Regions from separate parts of the Dietzia sp. PP-33 genome, predicted to be linked through region 2. Evidence: riboswitches for the same ligand, from Rfam matches in the RefSeq annotation. Region 2 holds a riboswitch; each other region holds the start of a gene.
The links. Region 2 has a riboswitch for cobalamin ahead of NJE57_RS15450 (ABC transporter substrate-binding protein). Riboswitches for the same ligand answer to the same signal wherever they lie in the genome.

Region 1: another riboswitch for cobalamin. It lies ahead of NJE57_RS13610 (precorrin-8X methylmutase); the one in region 2 lies ahead of NJE57_RS15450 (ABC transporter substrate-binding protein).
Region 3: another riboswitch for cobalamin. It lies ahead of NJE57_RS11570 (ABC transporter substrate-binding protein); the one in region 2 lies ahead of NJE57_RS15450 (ABC transporter substrate-binding protein).

Annotation. Positions count from the first base shown of each region.
Region 1 covers NZ_JAMYEI010000007.1:213,727-219,353, forward strand. Annotated here, with positions in the region: gene NJE57_RS13600 (M23 family metallopeptidase) at 1-1,128, opposite strand, end outside; gene NJE57_RS13605 (nitrite reductase) at 1,210-2,079, shown strand; cobalamin riboswitch at 2,068-2,194, shown strand; gene NJE57_RS13610 (precorrin-8X methylmutase) at 2,248-2,913, shown strand; gene NJE57_RS13615 (precorrin-2 C(20)-methyltransferase) at 2,910-4,457, shown strand; gene bluB (5,6-dimethylbenzimidazole synthase) at 4,454-5,146, shown strand; gene NJE57_RS13625 (TIGR00341 family protein) at 5,156-5,627, opposite strand, start outside.
Region 2 covers NZ_JAMYEI010000009.1:42,166-47,792, reverse strand. Annotated here, with positions in the region: gene NJE57_RS15455 (iron ABC transporter permease) at 1-757, opposite strand, end outside; gene NJE57_RS15450 (ABC transporter substrate-binding protein) at 754-1,722, opposite strand; cobalamin riboswitch at 1,811-1,956, opposite strand; gene NJE57_RS15445 (carboxymuconolactone decarboxylase family protein) at 2,113-2,529, shown strand; gene NJE57_RS15440 (long-chain fatty acid--CoA ligase) at 2,626-4,260, shown strand; gene NJE57_RS15435 (acyl-CoA dehydrogenase family protein) at 4,642-5,627, opposite strand, start outside.
Region 3 covers NZ_JAMYEI010000006.1:56,244-61,870, reverse strand. Annotated here, with positions in the region: gene NJE57_RS11590 (sugar porter family MFS transporter) at 1-571, opposite strand, end outside; gene NJE57_RS11585 (nuclear transport factor 2 family protein) at 750-1,124, shown strand; gene NJE57_RS11580 (AIM24 family protein) at 1,147-1,836, opposite strand; gene NJE57_RS11575 (Lrp/AsnC ligand binding domain-containing protein) at 1,874-2,155, shown strand; cobalamin riboswitch at 2,244-2,379, shown strand; gene NJE57_RS11570 (ABC transporter substrate-binding protein) at 2,497-3,501, shown strand; gene NJE57_RS11565 (FecCD family ABC transporter permease) at 3,503-4,627, shown strand; gene NJE57_RS11560 (ABC transporter ATP-binding protein) at 4,624-5,406, shown strand; gene NJE57_RS11555 ((2Fe-2S)-binding protein) at 5,399-5,627, shown strand, end outside.

The DNA of each region.
Region 1 (5,627 bases), on a different contig from region 2:
GAAATGCAGGTGCGACGCGTTGGCGTTGCCGGTGTTCCCGAGCTCGCCGATCACCTGCCCCTCGGTCACCGTGTCGCCCGGTTCGACAGTGATCGACCCCGCGATCAGGTGTGCGTACATCGCGTAGACCCCGCCGCCGAGATCGAGCACGACGTGGTTGCCGTCCACGTTCTCGACGGTCAGCTCCGCCGCCAACTCGGGGTCGCTGGCGGGCAGGACACCCGGTGCATTGGCCTCCATACCGTCGAGGACAGAGACCACCGTGGCGTCGGCGACGGCGAGGATCTCGGCCCCGTAGTCGACATAGCTCTCGTTGCGGGTCCTGTCCCCGGAGTAGAACTCGCCGCTGTCGTTGGTGCGCTTGAAGTCGATGGCGAAGCGCTGACTGTTGTTCAGCTTCCCGTTGAGCGACATCACCGAACTGCGATGCGGGAAACCCGGCTCGCAACACCCGTTGAGGGCGACCCAGTTGTCGCCGCGTAGCGGTGGCGAGACGACCGGCACGGTCTGCGTGGAGAAGGCGACCGGCGTGGCCAGGTAGTCGATGGGCCCCGGCTCGCCGAAGGCCGGCGAGGCGGCACCGGTCCCGTAGACGTGGTGCAACACCGCTTCGGGGGCCTGGTCGAGGGAGTCCAGCGCGAAGTCGATGAACACCACGCGGCTCTCCTGGGGTGGGATCTCGGCGCTGTCGATGACCCCGGCCGGGAGGCCACGCAGGCGGTTGCAGTCACCGAAATCGCACTCCGGGTCGATCAGGGCCGAACCGGAGAAGCTGGCGATGATCTTCGTGGGATCGGTGCCGTCGACCACATCGATCTTGTCCAGGCTCGCCGGGACCCCGGTGGCGTTGGTCAGCTGCAGGTCGTAGGCGACGTGATACCTGCCGTCCGTTCCCCGGAACGGCAGCGGCGGATTCCCGATCGGAGTGATCGTGAGGGCGGTGAACGCGTCCGGCACGGTCACCCCGGCGACCGACCCGGCCGGCGGTGGCGCGGTGGTGCCGGCCGGCGGTGACGTCGAGGTGGTGCCGGCCGCCTGGGTGACGGAGTCCGACGAACACCCGGCCGCGACCAGAGCGACCGCGGCTACGAGGGAGGCGACGAGGGCGGGTACGCGGTGCGACGTCACGGCAGGACTCCGATTCTTCAAGAATTGTTTAGGAAACTACCACTCCCGGGCCGCGTCGAACAGGGTGTCAGACTGTGTCCCGTGAGCGTTTCCAAACCGGCCTCCCGCACCCGGACCGACATGTGTCCCGGAGTGCTGCGCCCGTGGCCCGCCGACGACGGCGCCCTGGTCCGGCTGCGCGTCCCTGGCGGCCGCGTGTCACCGGAATCCCTCGCCGCGCTGCACGGGGTCGCGGCGCGATACGGCGACGACGACGTGCACGTCACGACCCGCGCGAACCTGCAACTGCGGGCCCTGCCGACCGGGCGGGACGGGAGGCTCGCGGACGAGGTCGTGGGAGCCATCGTCGCGACCGGCCTGCTTCCCGCGCCCACGCACGAGCTCGTCCGCAACGTCCTCGTCTCCCCACTCACCGGACTGGTCGGCGGCCGCACGGACCTGCGCCCGCTGACCGACCGGCTCGACGCGGGCCTCCGGACGGATCCGGCGCTGGCCGGGTTGTCCGGCCGGTTCCTGTTCGTCCTGGACGACGGCCGCGGTGATCTCGTGACCCGCGACGGCGACCTGGGGCTGACGGTGCTCGATGGCGACTCCGCGCAGCTCCGTGTGGGCGGGAGCTGGTCCGCAGTGGTGCCCGTCGACGAGGCCGCCGATCGCCTGCTCGGCCTGGCGCGCGACTTCGCCCGCGCCCGCGGCACCGGTCCCGACGCCCCCTGGCACGTGCGGGAGCTCCCGGTGCCGCTCGCCGCCCCCCGCCCGGGCGACGGTCGCCTCCCCACCCCGGCCCCTGCGCTGTCGTATGGCCCGGTCCCCGGCTCCTCGGGGCGGATCGAGCACGTCGAGGCCCCGGACGGAGTTCTCGATCGTGCGTTGATCGATCGCCTCACCGGCGGGGACGTCACCGAGCTCGTGGTCACCCCGTGGCGCGGCGTGCTCACCGTGCGCACGTAGACTTCCGGCTGTCCCACGGCGAGGAACCCGGTGCGAATCCGGGGCGGTTCCGCCACTGTGAGGCCCGGTCGACGGGTCGCCAAGCCAGATACTGGCCGCGGGATCGGCGCGCTGCCTGACGCGTCGACTGTGACTTCTGACCGGGGCGAGAACCCCGAGGAGGACTCGATGCCTGCTGTCCACCGGCCCCCGCGCCGCTACGACTACGTCGACGACGGGCCGGCGATCTACCTCGACTCCTTCGCCACCATCCGGCGGGAGACCGATCTCTCGCGCGTCCCACCGGATGCCGAGCGCCTCGCCGTCCGGATGGTGCACGGCACCGGCCAGACCGATCTGGTGAACGACCTGCAGGTGCACCCCGGACTGGTGGGGGCCTCGCGGGCCGCGCTCGAGGCCGGATCGCCGATCCTGTGTGACGCCCACATGGTCGCCTCCGGCATCACCCGGGCCAGACTCCCCCGGGACAACGACGTGGTGTGCCTGCTGACCGATCCCCCCGTGCCCGAACTCGCGCGGCGGATGGGAACCACCCGCTCGGCCGCCGCCCTCTCACTGTGGGGCGACCGACTCGACGGCGCCGTGGTGGCGATCGGCAACGCCCCCACCGCCCTGTTCCACCTGCTGGAGATGCTGCTGGACGGCGCCCCCCGCCCGGCGGCGATCGTCGGGTGCCCGGTCGGCTTCATCGGTGCCGCCGAGTCCAAGGCGGCCCTGGCCTCCTTCGCGGACGACCACGGCATCGACATCCCGTTCGCCACCGTCCACGGCCGACGCGGCGGGTCCGCGATGACGGTCTCCGCGGTCAACGCCCTCGCGCAGGTGGCCGAGTGAGCACCGGTCCGGCGGGCGCGACCGGCGACGCGGGCCGGCTGTACGGCGTCGGCGTGGGACCCGGTGACCCCGAGCTGATCACCCTCAAGGCGGCCCGGCTCATCGGCGCCGCCGACGTGGTGGCCTACCACGCCGGCCGCGGGAAGGACTCCAACGCCAGGCGGATCGCCGCCGACCTCATCCCCGCCGGTGCGATCGAGGAGGTCCTGGAATACCCCGTGACCACGGGCCTCACCGACCACCCCGGCGGGTACGCGGGAGCGATCGCGGATTTCTACGAGCTCAGCGCCCAGCGGCTGGCAGAGCACCTCGCGGCCGGCCGGGACGTGGTCCTGCTCGCCGAGGGGGACCCGCTGTTCTACGGCTCCTTCATGTACATGCACGACAAGCTCGCAGGTCGGTTCGTCACCGAGATCGTGCCCGGCATACCGGCGTTCGCGGCCGCGACCGCCGCCGCCGCCACACCTCTGGTCCGCCAGACCGATGTGCTCACCGTCCTGCCCGGAACGCTGCCGGAGCCCGAACTGGCCCGCCGTCTCGCGGACACCGACGGGGCGATCATCATGAAGCTCGGACGCAACTTCCCGGCGGTGCGCCGCGCGCTGGAGGCTGCCGGTCGGCTCGACGGCGCGGTGTACGTCGAGCGTGCCTCGACGGCCGCCGAGGTGCACCACCCGGTGCGGGACGTCGATCCCGAGTCGGTGCCGTACTTCTCGCTCATCGTCGTCCCCGGCGATTCCCGGCAGCTCGATCCGTTCGGGCGACGCCCCTCGCCGCTGGGCGAGGGGGCCGTGCGCGACGTCGCCCCGGACGGGGAGCTGCACGTGGTGGGGCTGGGTCCCGGCCCGGACGACTGGCAGACCGCAGAGGCACAGCGGGTGTTGGCCGAGGTCGACCACGTGGTCGGCTACGCGCCCTATGTCGACCGGGTGCCCCAGCGCGCGGGTCTGACCCGGCACTGCTCCGGCAACACCGTCGAGGTGGACCGGGCCAGGCTCGCCCTGGACCTCGCCCGATCCGGTGAACGCGTGGCGGTGGTCTCCGGAGGGGACGCGGGCGTGTTCGGCATGGCCGCCGCGGTCTTCGAGGCCGCCGAGGACCCGCTGTACTCCCGGGTCGACGTGCGGGTCTCGCCCGGGGTGTCCGCCGTTCAGGCAGTCGCCGCGCGGGCCGGGGCCCCCATCGGCGCTGATTTCGCCGTGATGAGCCTGTCCGACCGGCTCAAGCCCTGGGAGGTCATCTCCCGGCGGTTGGACGCGATCGCCGCGGCGGACCTGGTCCTGGCGGTCTACAACCCCGCCTCGCGCTCGCGCACGCGCCAGGTCGCCGACGCCCGCGACGTCCTTCTGCGGCACCGCGACCCGGCCACCCCGGTCGTGATCGGCCGCGACGTGGGCCGGGCCGAGGAATCGCTGACCGTCACGACCCTCGCCGAGCTCGACTGCGACTCGGTGGACATGAAATGCCTGCTCATCGTGGGCGCGTCCGGCACCCGGGTCACCGAGTCCGGACGGGTGTGGAGCCCCCGGTTCGTGCGGTCATGACCCCGGATCCCCTGTGTGACGACGACGGCGACGAAGGCGGCGGCAGAGGCGGCGGCAGAGGCGGCGGCGGCGGCGGAGTGGGTGCTCCCGACCGGGATGCGCTGTGGCGGATCCTCGCCACGCGCCGCGACCACCGTCACTTCCACCCCACCCCTGTCCCGCGCGAGACCATCGAGCGGCTCCTCGAGGTCTTCACCGTGGCCCCGAGCGTGGGGCTGAGTCAGCCCTGGCACGTCACCGTGATCGAGGACCGCGGCGTGCGCGAGGCCGTCCACGCGGGTTTCCGGGCCGTCCGCGCGGCCGAGGCCCGGCGCTTCGACGGCGAGCGCCGCGCACTCTACGACTCGCTGCGTCTCGAGGGCATCCTCCAGGCGCCGGTCGGTCTGGTGGTCAGCCACGTCCCGCCCTCCGGCCCTGTACTGGGCACCACCAGCGTCCCCGCGGCCACCGAGTACAGCGTGATCGCCGCGATCACCCTGCTATGGCTGGCCGTGACGGCCGAGGGACTGGGCATGGGCTGGGTGAGCCTCGTGGACCCCGACCACCTCTCCGGCAGCGTGCCGCTCCCGGACGGCGCCCGGCCCCTGGCTTACCTGTGCCTCGGCTACCCCGCCCTCACGCTGGACGAACCGCTGTTGCAGACCGTGGGGTGGGGGCGCCGCTCACCGCTGTCGGTCGACTGGGTGTGACCTCGGGGCTCATCCGCCCTCGCTCTCGATGCGCCGACCGACAGTGTGGTCCACCACCACCGAAGGTCCCCAGGGCACGATCCGGTCGACTTCTCTCTGCAGCGCATCGAGCTCGGGGACGTCGCCAGGGGCGAGCACGTCCACTGTCACCACGTCAGGACGGACGGTCACGTTCTGCACCTCCGCGGATTCGGAGTCGACCAGCCACCGCCCCGCTGCGTCATGGATCTGTCCGGCCCACACGCTCGAGAGTGAGTTGGTCGACATGGGGACCAACACGACGACGAAAAGCAATGCCAGTACGAGGTACGCTCTGCGGCGCTGGCTCGCCTCTGCGGACTCAGCGGCTTCACGCGAGTAGCCCGAGACCATGAGGACGACCGTGCACGCGACGACGAGAGCGAGCACGTTCGAGGCGAACAACACGGTGGCACCCAGGGCCAGGGAGGGTGCATCGGACCCGAGACACACACCGATCACC
Region 2 (5,627 bases):
CCACGATGAGGAGGACCAGGCGCACCCGCGCCGGGGCGATACCCAGCGTCGCGGCCTCGGCGTCCCCGACCGCCATCACGTCGAGGGTGCGACGGAACAGGGCGATCACGGCCACCGACACGATCACGTACGGCAGCACGGTCTGCACGTCGGCCCAGCCGCTGGTCGTGAGGCGGCCGAGCATCCAGGAGTACACCTGCCGCAGGGTCTCGTCGTGGCGCTGCATGAAGAACGTCTGGATGGCGCTGGCGAACGCCGCCACCGCGACGCCCGCGAGGATGATGACGACCTCACTGCGTCCGCCGCCGACACTGCGGCCCAGGGTGTAGGTGGCGAGCACCGCGATCATGCCGCCGGCGAACGCGGCGGGTGGCACCATCGCCGAGCCCATCGCGCCGCCCACCACGATCGCCAGGGTGGCGCCCAGACCCGCCCCGCTGGACACCCCCAGCAGGTACGGGTCGGCGAGCGGGTTGCGGAACACGCCCTGGTAGGTGGCCCCGGCGATCGCGAGCATCGCGCCGACGATCGCACCCAGCACCACGCGTGGGATGCGGATCTCCCACAGGATGACCTGCTGACGCCCGGTGAACCCGGAGTCGATGTCGACGAGCGGCAGCCGGCCCACCAGTTCGAGCACCACGCCGCCCGGGGTGAGGCCGGCCGGTCCGATGAGGGTGCCGAGCAGGACCGCCGCGGCCAGCAGCAGCGTCGCCCCGCCCAGCACCAGGGCGTGGCGGGGCGACGGGTGGGTCACGAGCCGGGCTGGTTCGCGGGGGTCCGCGTGGTATCGGACACTGCATCGGGCACTGCTGCCACGATCGCGGCGACCTCGCGCATGAAGTCGACCACGCGCGGGCCCCACCGGCTGGACAGGTCCTCGTCGACCACGTGAACGCTGCCCTCGCGCACGGCGGTGAGCCCGTCCCACCCGGGCCGCTCGGCCACGACCTCCGGGGTGACGCCGCAGCACTGGCCGTCGGCGAGGAACACGAGGTCCGGGTCGGCCTCGAGGATGAGTTCCTCGGACAGTTGCGGGTAGGGGTTGTCACCGGTGGCGATGGAGGTCAGGCCCAGCATGGAGTAGATCTCGCCGACGTAGGTGTCGTCGGTGACGGTGTAGTAGGTGTCGTCGAGCTCGTGGAAGTACGTCAGCGGGGTCTCGCGCTCCGGCACCGAGGCGACGATCCCGTCGATCTCGCCTCGCATCCGCGACACGAGTTCGACGGCCTCGCCGATGTGCCCGGTGGCGGCCCCGACCTGCTCGAGCTGGGTGTAGGTGTCGTCGAGGGTCTGCGCGGCGGGCAGCTGCAGCACCTCGACGCCGGAGCGTTCGAGGCCGGCCACGATGTCCCCGGTGTCGTCGGTGAGCACCACGAGGTCCGGCGCGTACCCCAGGATCGCCTCGAGGTTGGGCGTGTAGCCGGACAGGTCGGTGGCCGGGGCGTCGGAGGGGAAATCGGAGCGCTCGTCGACCGCCACGACGCTGTCCCCGGCGCCGACGGCGTAGAGCATCTCGGTGGTGGTGGGGGCCAGAGACACGATCGCCTGTGGCTCGTCCGCCGCGGCGGAGGTCTGGTCGGCCGGGGCCGGCTCGTCGCCGGCGGACCCGCTGCACGCGGTGGCGACCAGCGCCGGGGCGGCCAGGAGGGCGACCAGCAGTGTGCGGGACCGGCGGGCCCGGCGAGCCGGGGAGTGGCCGAGGTCGGTCGGGTGGGGCATGGCATCCTCCGTGGTTCGGAGGACGAAAACAGCTCGGGCCGCGGCCGGGGCCGCTGCACGCGACCGTCCTTCGTCCGAGGTCAGTACGTACGGCTGCCGCGGTACCGGCCGATCTGGCTCGCCCGCCCGAGACGGGATCACAGTTGCGGGACAGCGTCGGATTCGCACCGACTTCCGCCGAGTTGCCGCGGGGGGTCCGACGCTGTTGGCCGGACCCGTCGAGGGTATCCCACCCGTCGCCGCGTCCGCCCATCCTGCGCCTCCGCTGCCGCCCCTGTCCGAGCCGCCCCCGCGTCTGACCGAGGTGGGGTGAGGGCACGCGGAGGCGATGGAGTCGGTCCGGGGAGGATGGTTACCGAGACCTGTCGGCAGTGGGAGAGGACCGTGGAGATGACTGCGACGACGAATTCTGCAGGCGAGGGGCCTTCGGCCGGGGATCTGCGCGAGCAGGGTTTCGCGACCCGGCGCGAGGTGATGAGCGACGCCTTCGTCGACCGTGCCATGGATCGGGCGGCCGGGACGGCGTCGGAGGCGATCCAGCACGTGGTCGCAGAGAACGTGTGGGGCAACATCTGGAACCGGCCCGGGTTGGACCGACGGGATCGCAGCCTGCTCAATATCGGGATGCTCGTGGCACTGCGCGCGGACGCCGAGCCGGCGGGGCATGTACGCGGCGGGCTGACCAACGGGTTGGCCCGCGAGGAGATCACCGAGGCGGTCATCCACGCCTCGGGGTACTGCGGCGCGCCGGCGGCCCTCGCGGCGATGAGGACCGTCCAGACCGTCTTCGACGACCTCGACGGGTGATCGCCCACACGGCCCAAGGACGTCATGGACGTCATGGACGTCAGGTAGTCTCGACACGAGAGTGACAGACGCCACCCCTCGATCAAGGAGCCCCTCATTAAGAGCACGATGATGCCGGAGCAGTTGAACATCAGCACGATCCTGCAGTTCGGTGCGACCGTCCACTCCGATGCGGTCGTCACCACCTGGACCGATCAGGGACCACGGAAGATCACCTACGGCGATCTGGGCAAGCACGCCGCGCAGCTGGCCAACGCGCTGCGTTCCCTGGGGGTCGACGGTGACCAGCGGGTCGCCACATTCCAGTGGAACAACTCCGAGCACTTGGAGGCCTACCTCGCGATCCCGTCCATGGGCGCCGTGCTGCATCCGCTGAACATCCGGCTGTTCCCGGACCAGCTCGAGTTCGTGGCCAACCACGCAGAGGACAAGGTCGTGATCGTCGACCCGAGCCTGATCCCGCTCCTGCAGCCGCTCCTGCCCCGGTTCTCGACGGTCGAGCACGTGATCGTCACCGGTGGGGGCGCCGCGAACCTCGAGGCTCCCGAGGGCGTCCGGGTGCACGACTACGACGCGCTCCTTGCCGCCCAGTCCACCGAGTTCGATTGGCCGGAGGTCGACGAGAACTCCGGCGCCGCGATGGCCTACACCTCGGGCACCACCGGCGACCCGAAGGGCGTCGTCTACTCGCACCGGTCGATCTACCTCCACTCGATGCAGGTGTGCATGTCCGACGGCATGGACATCTCGCTTGACGACAACGTGCTGGCGATCGTGCCGATGTTCCACGCCATGTCGTGGGGGCTGCCGTACGCGGCCTTCATGGTGGGCGCGTCGCTGATCATGCCCGAGCGTTTCCTCCAGCCGGAGCCCCTCGCGGCGATGATCGCCTCCGAGCGTCCGACGCTGGCCGCCGCCGTCCCCACGATCTGGCAGGCCGTGGACGCGTACAGCGTGGACCACCCCATCGACATGTCGAGCTTCCGCGCCGTGGTCGTCGGCGGCAGCTCGTGCCCGCCGGAGCTGATCCGTAAGTTCCGGGACAAATACGGGATCAACATCGTCCACGCGTGGGGCATGACCGAGACCTCGCCCATCGGCACCCTGTCCCGCCCGAAGGCCTCCCTGCCGGAGGAGGAGCAGTTCGAGCTCCGCATGACGCAGGGCCGACTCATCGCCGGCGTGAAGGCCCGTATCGTCGACGATTCCGGCCAGGCCCTGCCGTGGGACGGCGAGTCCGTCGGCGAGCTGGAGGTCCGCGGCCCGTGGGTCACCGGCAGCTACTACAAAGTGGACGCCTCGGACTCCTTCGACGACGGTTGGCTGCGCACCGGCGACGTGGGGTATATCAAGCCCGAGGCGTTCCTGCAGCTCACCGACCGCGCGAAGGACATCATCAAGTCCGGTGGCGAGTGGATCTCGTCCGTCGAGGTGGAGAACTACCTCCTCGAGCACCCGTCCGTGGCGGAGGCCGCCGTGATCGGTGTCCCCGACCCCAAGTGGGACGAGCGGCCGCTGGCCACCATCGTCGTCAAGGACGGTGTGCCCGACCCGAGCGTCGAGGAGCTGCGCGATCACCTGGCCGAACGGATGGCCAAGTGGCAGGTGCCCGAGAAGTTCGCGTTCGTCCACGAGATCCCCAAGACCTCCGTCGGCAAGCTCGACAAGAAGCGCATCCGCGTCTCGCATTCCGACGGCGAACTCACCGTGGTGAACGCCCTGGAGAACTAGCCGGCGCCGGGCCCGCTGGCGGCGGCTACCTCCGCCGAGTGGTCACTTTCGTTCACATTCTCCCTGGTGGCGACTCCTGGGAAGCGACGTTTGTGACCACTCGGCGAGGTGATGGGCAGTGTGGTCCGCCTGCCGATCAGTGCGTCCACGTGGCGCCGAGGATCGGCAGCGTGCCGCGCAGCGCAGCGCAGGGGCCGGGCCGGTAGACCCTCTCGCACGGATCCCCAGGGATGGATACGCGGATCCCCAGGGATGGATATCGGACGCCTCTTTGACAGGTGACCACAATGTGTGACACCAGGCATAAGCTGTCGCGCGAATACCGAAACCGGTGGTGTCGATTCTTCCACCCGACCCCGTCGGCCGACAGCCCGGCCGGCCTTACGCGCGAGCGACCAGTGCGTCGATGTCTACGCCGTCGGGCAGGGCCCCGTACTCGGCCGAGCGGTCGTCGCCGAGCCGGGCCAGGCAGAACGCCTCCGCGACCGACGCCGGAGCGTGGCCCAGCAGGACCGCGCCCTGCTGGGCCAGCGCCATCGCCTCCACCAGCCGGCGAGCGATCCCGGGGGCGGCGTCCGGGTCGCCGGCGGCGCGACCGATGAGCCCGCGCACCCGCCCGACGTGCCGGTCGTACAGTTCGTGGCCGCCCAGCTGCGCGGCCAGTTCGGCGTCGAACGCGGCCACGGACTCGGGTTCGCGGGCCATCGCGCGCAGTACGTCGAGTGCGATGACGTTGCCCGAGCCCTCCCACACCGCGAGGACCGGCTGCTCCCGGTAGCGGCGCGCGAGCGGGAACGACTCGGTGTACCCGTTGCCGCCGAGGCACTCCAACGACTCGTAGGCGTGGTTGGGCCCGCGCTTACAAATCCAGTACTTGGCGACCGCGGTGGCGAGCCGGCGGTAGGGGGCGAACTCCTCGTCGTCGTACGCCGAGGCCAGGCGCAGGGCGGTCCACGTCGCGGCTTCCGCCTCGAGCTGCAGGTCCGCCAGGACCGTGGCCATCGCGGGCTGGTCGATCAGCGTCGCGCCGAACGCGGCCCGGTGCCGGGCGTGCCACGCCGCCTCGGCCACGCCCTGGCGCATGCCCGCCGTCGCGCCGAGGACGCCGTCCAGGCGGGTCCGGCCGACCATCTCGATGATCGTGCGCACACCGCGGCCGGGCTCCCCGACCATCCAGCCGAGGGTGCCGTCGAACTCCACCTCCGAGGACGCGTTGGACTTGTTCCCCAACTTGTCCTTGAGGCGCTGCACGAGGAACGGGTTGCGTTCGCCGCCGGGCAGGACGCGCGGAACGAGAAGGCAGCTCAGACCCTCCGGGGACTGCGCCAACACCAGGAAGGCGTCCGACTGCGGCGCCGAGCAGAACC
Region 3 (5,627 bases), on a different contig from region 2:
TCCAGCGCCAGGCCTGCACCCCCAGCCAGAGTTCCTCGATCGCGCCGCCGGCCACGCCCGCGAGCCAGGCGTCGGAGAGCAGGGCCACGAAGATGCCGGAGACGATCGCGAGTTGCTGGAGCGAACCGAGTCGGCCGCGGATCGACGGCGGGGCGACCTCCGCGATGTACGCGGGCGCTATGACGGAGGCCGCCCCCACGCCCAGGCCGCCGATCACCCGCCACAGGATGAGGTCCCAGGGGCCGACGGCGAACCCGGACCCGACCGAGCTGATGGTGAACAGCACCGAAGCCAGGATCATGACGCGGGTGCGCCCCCAGCGGTCGGCGAGACGACCGGCGAGGTACGCGCCGGCGATGCAGCCGAGCAGCGCCGAGGAGACGGCGAACCCGGTGAGGCCGGGGCTCATCCCGAAGGTCTCCTGGACGGCGTCCACCGCGCCGTTGATGACCGCGGTGTCGAAGCCGAACAGGAAGCCGCCGAGCGCGGCCACCAGGGAGATGATCACCACTCGGCCGGTGTGGAAGGACTCCTCGTCGGAACTCTTCGACGAGACGTTCTGTGTGGACATGGCGTACCCCGCTCCCGGACCGGTCGGACGTCCTGCCGTTGGTGAAGGGAGCGTAGGCCCGTGACGAATGTGGCGCAAGTCACACGCCTACGGCGCCGGTTGTGGCGTACGGACCCACGGAGCGAGAACACGTTCTAGGCTCGAGAAGTCTCGTCGTCATACCGAAAGGGCCACCACCGTGAGCGCCTCCCCCGAGCAGATCCGAGCCACCGCAGATTCGTACATCGCAGGGTTGATCGCCGGCGACCTCGAGGCCGTGCTGGACCTCTACGCCGAGAACGCCACGGTGGAGGACCCGGTCGGGAGCGGCACCGTCCACGAGGGCAAGGCCGCGATCCGCGAGTTCTACTCCTCCGTGGTGGCGCTGAAGATCGACGCCGAGGTGCTCGAGGCGAGGGTGTGCGGTGACGACCTGCTGTTCAACTTCGAGATCACCACCCACTTCGACGCCGACTCCAAGGCGACGATCAACGTGTGGGACCTCATGACCCACGACGAGCAGGGCAAGGTCCGCGCGATGCGCGCCTACTGGACCCCGGAGAACATGCGCTGACCCCGGGGCTGGCCCGGGCCGCCTACGAGCCGCTCTGGCTCCCGGCGCCCTGGGGCACGTTCTCCGACGGCTGCACCACCACGAGGCCCTGGCCGCCGAACGCCAGCTGGAACGTCTCGCCGCTACCGCCACGGATCATGGACTTGATGCCACCGGTGTCGACCTTCACGTCCATCGTCACCCCGGCCGTCCACAGGACCACGGCCTGAGCGTCGGCGAAGGTCGGCGCGGAGGCCACGTCGAGTGCGACCGGCTGGCCCTTGCTGGTCACTGCCACGAACCCGGTTCCGCGCAGGGAGACGTTGTACAGACCGCCCGTCATCAGGGCGCTCTTCGCGGCGATGCGGTGGATGTCCCACTGGATCCCTTCGGAGAACGCCAGGACGCTGGCCCCGTTGACCGAGATCATGTCGTTCTCCAGGTAGAGCACCTGGATCTCCGAGGCCTGGTCGGCCAGGAACAGCTCGCCCTGCCCGGTGCACCGCATCAGAGGGACGCCCTCCCCGGTCGCGGCGGACTTGAACATCTTCCCGATGCCGCCGCTACCGGCGTTCTCGAATCCGATCCGTCCCTGGTAGGCCACCATCGACCCGGTGCGGGCCATGACGGTCTGGTCGCGGACCGTCACCTTGAGCAGCTTGGAGTTCTGCAGGGCGAACGGGCGGTCGGTCTGGGTCTCGCGCGCGGTCTGGAAGAGGTCCCCGTGGATCATGAGGCAGACGCTACGCCTGCTGCACTAATCTGAGGCCATGATCACCGCCATCGTCTTTGTCCACGCCGAGACGGCGCGCATCCCCGAGGTCGCCGAGTCGATCGCCGAGATCGACGGGGTCTCCGAGGTCTACTCGGTCACCGGCACCATCGACCTCATCGTGCTGGTGCGGGCCCGCCGGAACGAGGAGGTGGCCGAGATCGTCTCGGACCGTCTGAACAAGGTGCCGGGCGTGGTGGACACCGAGACGCACATCGCGTTCCGGGCGCTGTCCAAGCACGACCTCGAGGCGGCGTTCTCCCTGGGGTACGACGAGTAGGCACCGGCCTGGTGTCCCGGGTGCCCCCGGTGTCCCCCGTGCGCCGGTGTTCCAGGGAGGTGCCGCCACGGCCTGCGCCACGGATGTGCATACTGACACCACGACTAGCTGAACTCTCGGAAACGCAGGGGAAGACCGGTGGGAATCCGGCGCTGACCCGCAACGGTGTGTCGTCACCCTGGTGACGACGAGCCCGATTACCTGCCCGGGGATTCGCGACTCCACGTCAATCGCCGCGGTCTGCGATCCGGAGTCCTGCACGGTCGGCGACCGTCGTCGACGGTCGCCCACCTGCGGGTCTCGTGTGTTCGCGGGCACACGACACGATCCGAGGTCTGATCATGTTCCGTCGCCAGTCCAGGTCCACCATCGCGCTCGCCGCGCTCCTCGCCACAGGGGTCCTCGCCGCCGGCTGCTCCCGCGGCGAGGCGCAGGAGAGCACCGCCACCGGGGAGGCGTTCGCCGAACCGGTCACCATCAGCAACTGTGATCGGGACACGACCTACGAGGCGCCACCCCAGCGCATCGTCACCATGAACGCCCACGTCACGGAGACCCTCGTCCAGATGGGTGCGGGAGACCGGATCGTCGGCCGGGGATACGACGACCGTGAGGACGTCCTCCCGGAGGTCGCCGAGGAGCTCGAGGCGATACCCGGGCTGGCCGAGGAGTATCCCACCTGGGAGCAGATCGTCGATCTGGAACCGGATCTGGTGGTGGCCGGCATGCGCAGCGCGTTCGACGAGAAGGAGGGCCGTAGCCGAGACGCCCTGGAAGCCGCGGGCATCGACACCTTCCTGTTCTCCGAGTACTGCGGCGAGGGCTTCCCCGACGTCAGCATGCTCGAGACGGACTTCTCGCAACTCGGTCGCGTCCTCGACCTGGAGGACGGTGCCCGGGCGCTCACCGACGGGATCGTCGACCAGATCGAGGCGGTCCGTGCCACGCTGGACGAGGCCGGCATCCCGGGGACGCCCACGTTCTTCTACGACAGCGGCGAGGCGGAACCGATGACGATCGGTGGCGTCGGCATCGGCCAGCTGATCGGCGAGTACGCCGGAGCGGACAACATCTTCACCGAGGGCGAGCGCCCCTACCTCAAGACGACGTGGGAGATCCTCGGCGAACGCCGGCCCGAGGCGATCGTGGTGCTCGACTACGGCGCCACCAGTGCCGAGGACAAGATCGCCTACCTGCGCAACCAGCCCATCATGTCCACCACACCGGCGATCAGGCAGGACCGCATCGTGGTGGTGCCCCTCGCCGACTTCTTCGAGAGTTCCCGGATGGCGACCTCGGTCGAGACCATCGCCCGCGAGCTCTACCCCGCCGCGTTCGGGGGCTGACATGGCGACGGTCGTCCACGACGGTTCCCGTCGGGTGCGCGACGACGCGCCACACGGTCCACCGGCCCGGCCCCGCCCCCCGGCCCGGCGCCACGTCAGGCGGCCGCTGGGCGTCATCCTCATGCCGCTGCTGGCGCTCCTCGCCCTCTCGGTGGCGGCGGGGGTCTCGCTGGGGTCGGTGTCGATCCCCCTGGGGGACGTCTGGGCGATCGTCGCCCACCGTCTGGCCCCGGGGTCGTTCACGCCGTGGTGGTCGGACGCGCGCGAGGCGATCGTGATCGAGTCCCGGCTCCCGCGCGCCCTGATGGCGGCCGCGGTGGGCGCATCCCTCGCGGTGGCCGGTGGCGTCGCCCAGGCGGTGACGCGCAACCCCCTGGCCGACCCGTACCTGTTGGGGGTGTCGTCCGGGGCCGGCTTCGGTGTCGTCCTGCTCACCGTCCTGGGCGTGGGTGCCGGGGTGTGGGGCGTGTTCACCCTCCCGATGGCCGCCTTCCTCGGTGCCCTCCTGCCGCTCGCCGGGGTCATCCTGGTGGCGCGACGCGCGCACGACACCACCGCCATCGTGCTGGTGGGTGCGGCCCTGACGATGGTGTTCTCGGCACTCAACACCTTCACGTTGCTGGTGCTGGGCGACGACCACCAACTGGGCACCGTCATGCGCTGGCTCGCCGGCGGGTTCGGTGACGCGGGGTGGACCATGCTGCTCGCCCCGGTCACCATCCTCGCCGTTGCCGGGACCGTCGTGATGGTGTCCGGCCGCCACCTGGACCTGCTGCTGACCGGCGACGACGGTGCCACGGCGATGGGTATGAACGTCCCGCGGTTCCGCATCCTCATGCTGTTGCTGGTCTCGGCGCTCACGGCGGGTGCGGTGGCGGTGTCCGGGACCATCGGGTTCATCGGTCTGCTCATCCCGCATCTGGCGGGGTACATCACGGGTCGCACGTCCGCGCGGCTGCTCCCCACGGCCGCGGTACTCGGCGCGGTGGCCCTGGTACTGGCCGACATCGCCGCCCGGTCCGTGAGCGAGGGCGCCGAGCTCCCGGTGGGGGTGGTCACCGGCATCGTGGGCGGACCGGTGTTCCTCATCATGCTGTGGCGGCGCTACGGGAAGGCGGCCCGATGAGCTCGCTGACCGCCTCCGACGTCTCGGCTCACCTGGGGGGCCGACAGGTCCTGGACGGGGTGGGGCTGACCATCGCGCCCGGCCGGGTCACCGCTCTCGTGGGCCCCAACGGCAGCGGCAAGACGACCCTGCTGCGGACCTGCTATCGGGCGCTGCCGGTCACGGCGGGAATGGTGAGTCTCGACGGCCGGGACATCACCTCACTGCGCAGGCGGACCCTGGCCCGCGCGGTGGGCGTGAGCACGCAGGAACCGGTCTCGTTGGGCGGGGTCACGGTCCGCGAATCGGTGCGCCTGGGACGGACCGTCACCCGCGGACTGTTCGAGCCGCTCGCCCCGGACGACGCCGAGGTGGTGGACTCCGTTCTCGCGAGGGTCGGTCTGACGAGCCTGGCGGAGCGCGACGTCCTGGCGCTGTCCGGGGGTGAACGGCAACGCGTGTCCATCGCGCGGGCACTGGCCCAGCAACCCGAGGTGCTGCTGCTGGACGAGCCCACCAACCACCTCGACCTGCACCAGCAGTTGTCCGTCCTGATGCTGCTGCGGGAACTGGCGGCCGGCGGCCTGGCCGTGCTGCTGACCCTCCACGACCTGCGGATGGCCACCGAGTACTGCGACGCGATGGCGGTCCTGCACCAGGGCAGGGTCGTGGCGACCGGTGCGCCGGAGGACGTTCTGGCCCCCGGGCTGCTGGCCGAGGTGTTCGGGGTCCGCGGGCAGGTGCGACCGGGGCCGGCCGGGGGCCGGACCCTTGACGTCTGGGGGCTCGCCGATGCCTGAGAAGTCCACCGGGGTCGGCGACGACGACGAGGTGATGCACCCCCCGGGTCCCGTCGCCGCCGTGTACGCGGGCATCGCGGCACCGCTCGGCGAGTTCGCCCGCACCATCGAGCACGGCTCCGAGGTCCTGCCCGGGACCCTGCTGACGGACCCCGGGTGGCTCGCGGAGCGCGTCGCGGACACCGGACGTCGGTGGGTACACGACGATCCGCGGGTCAACG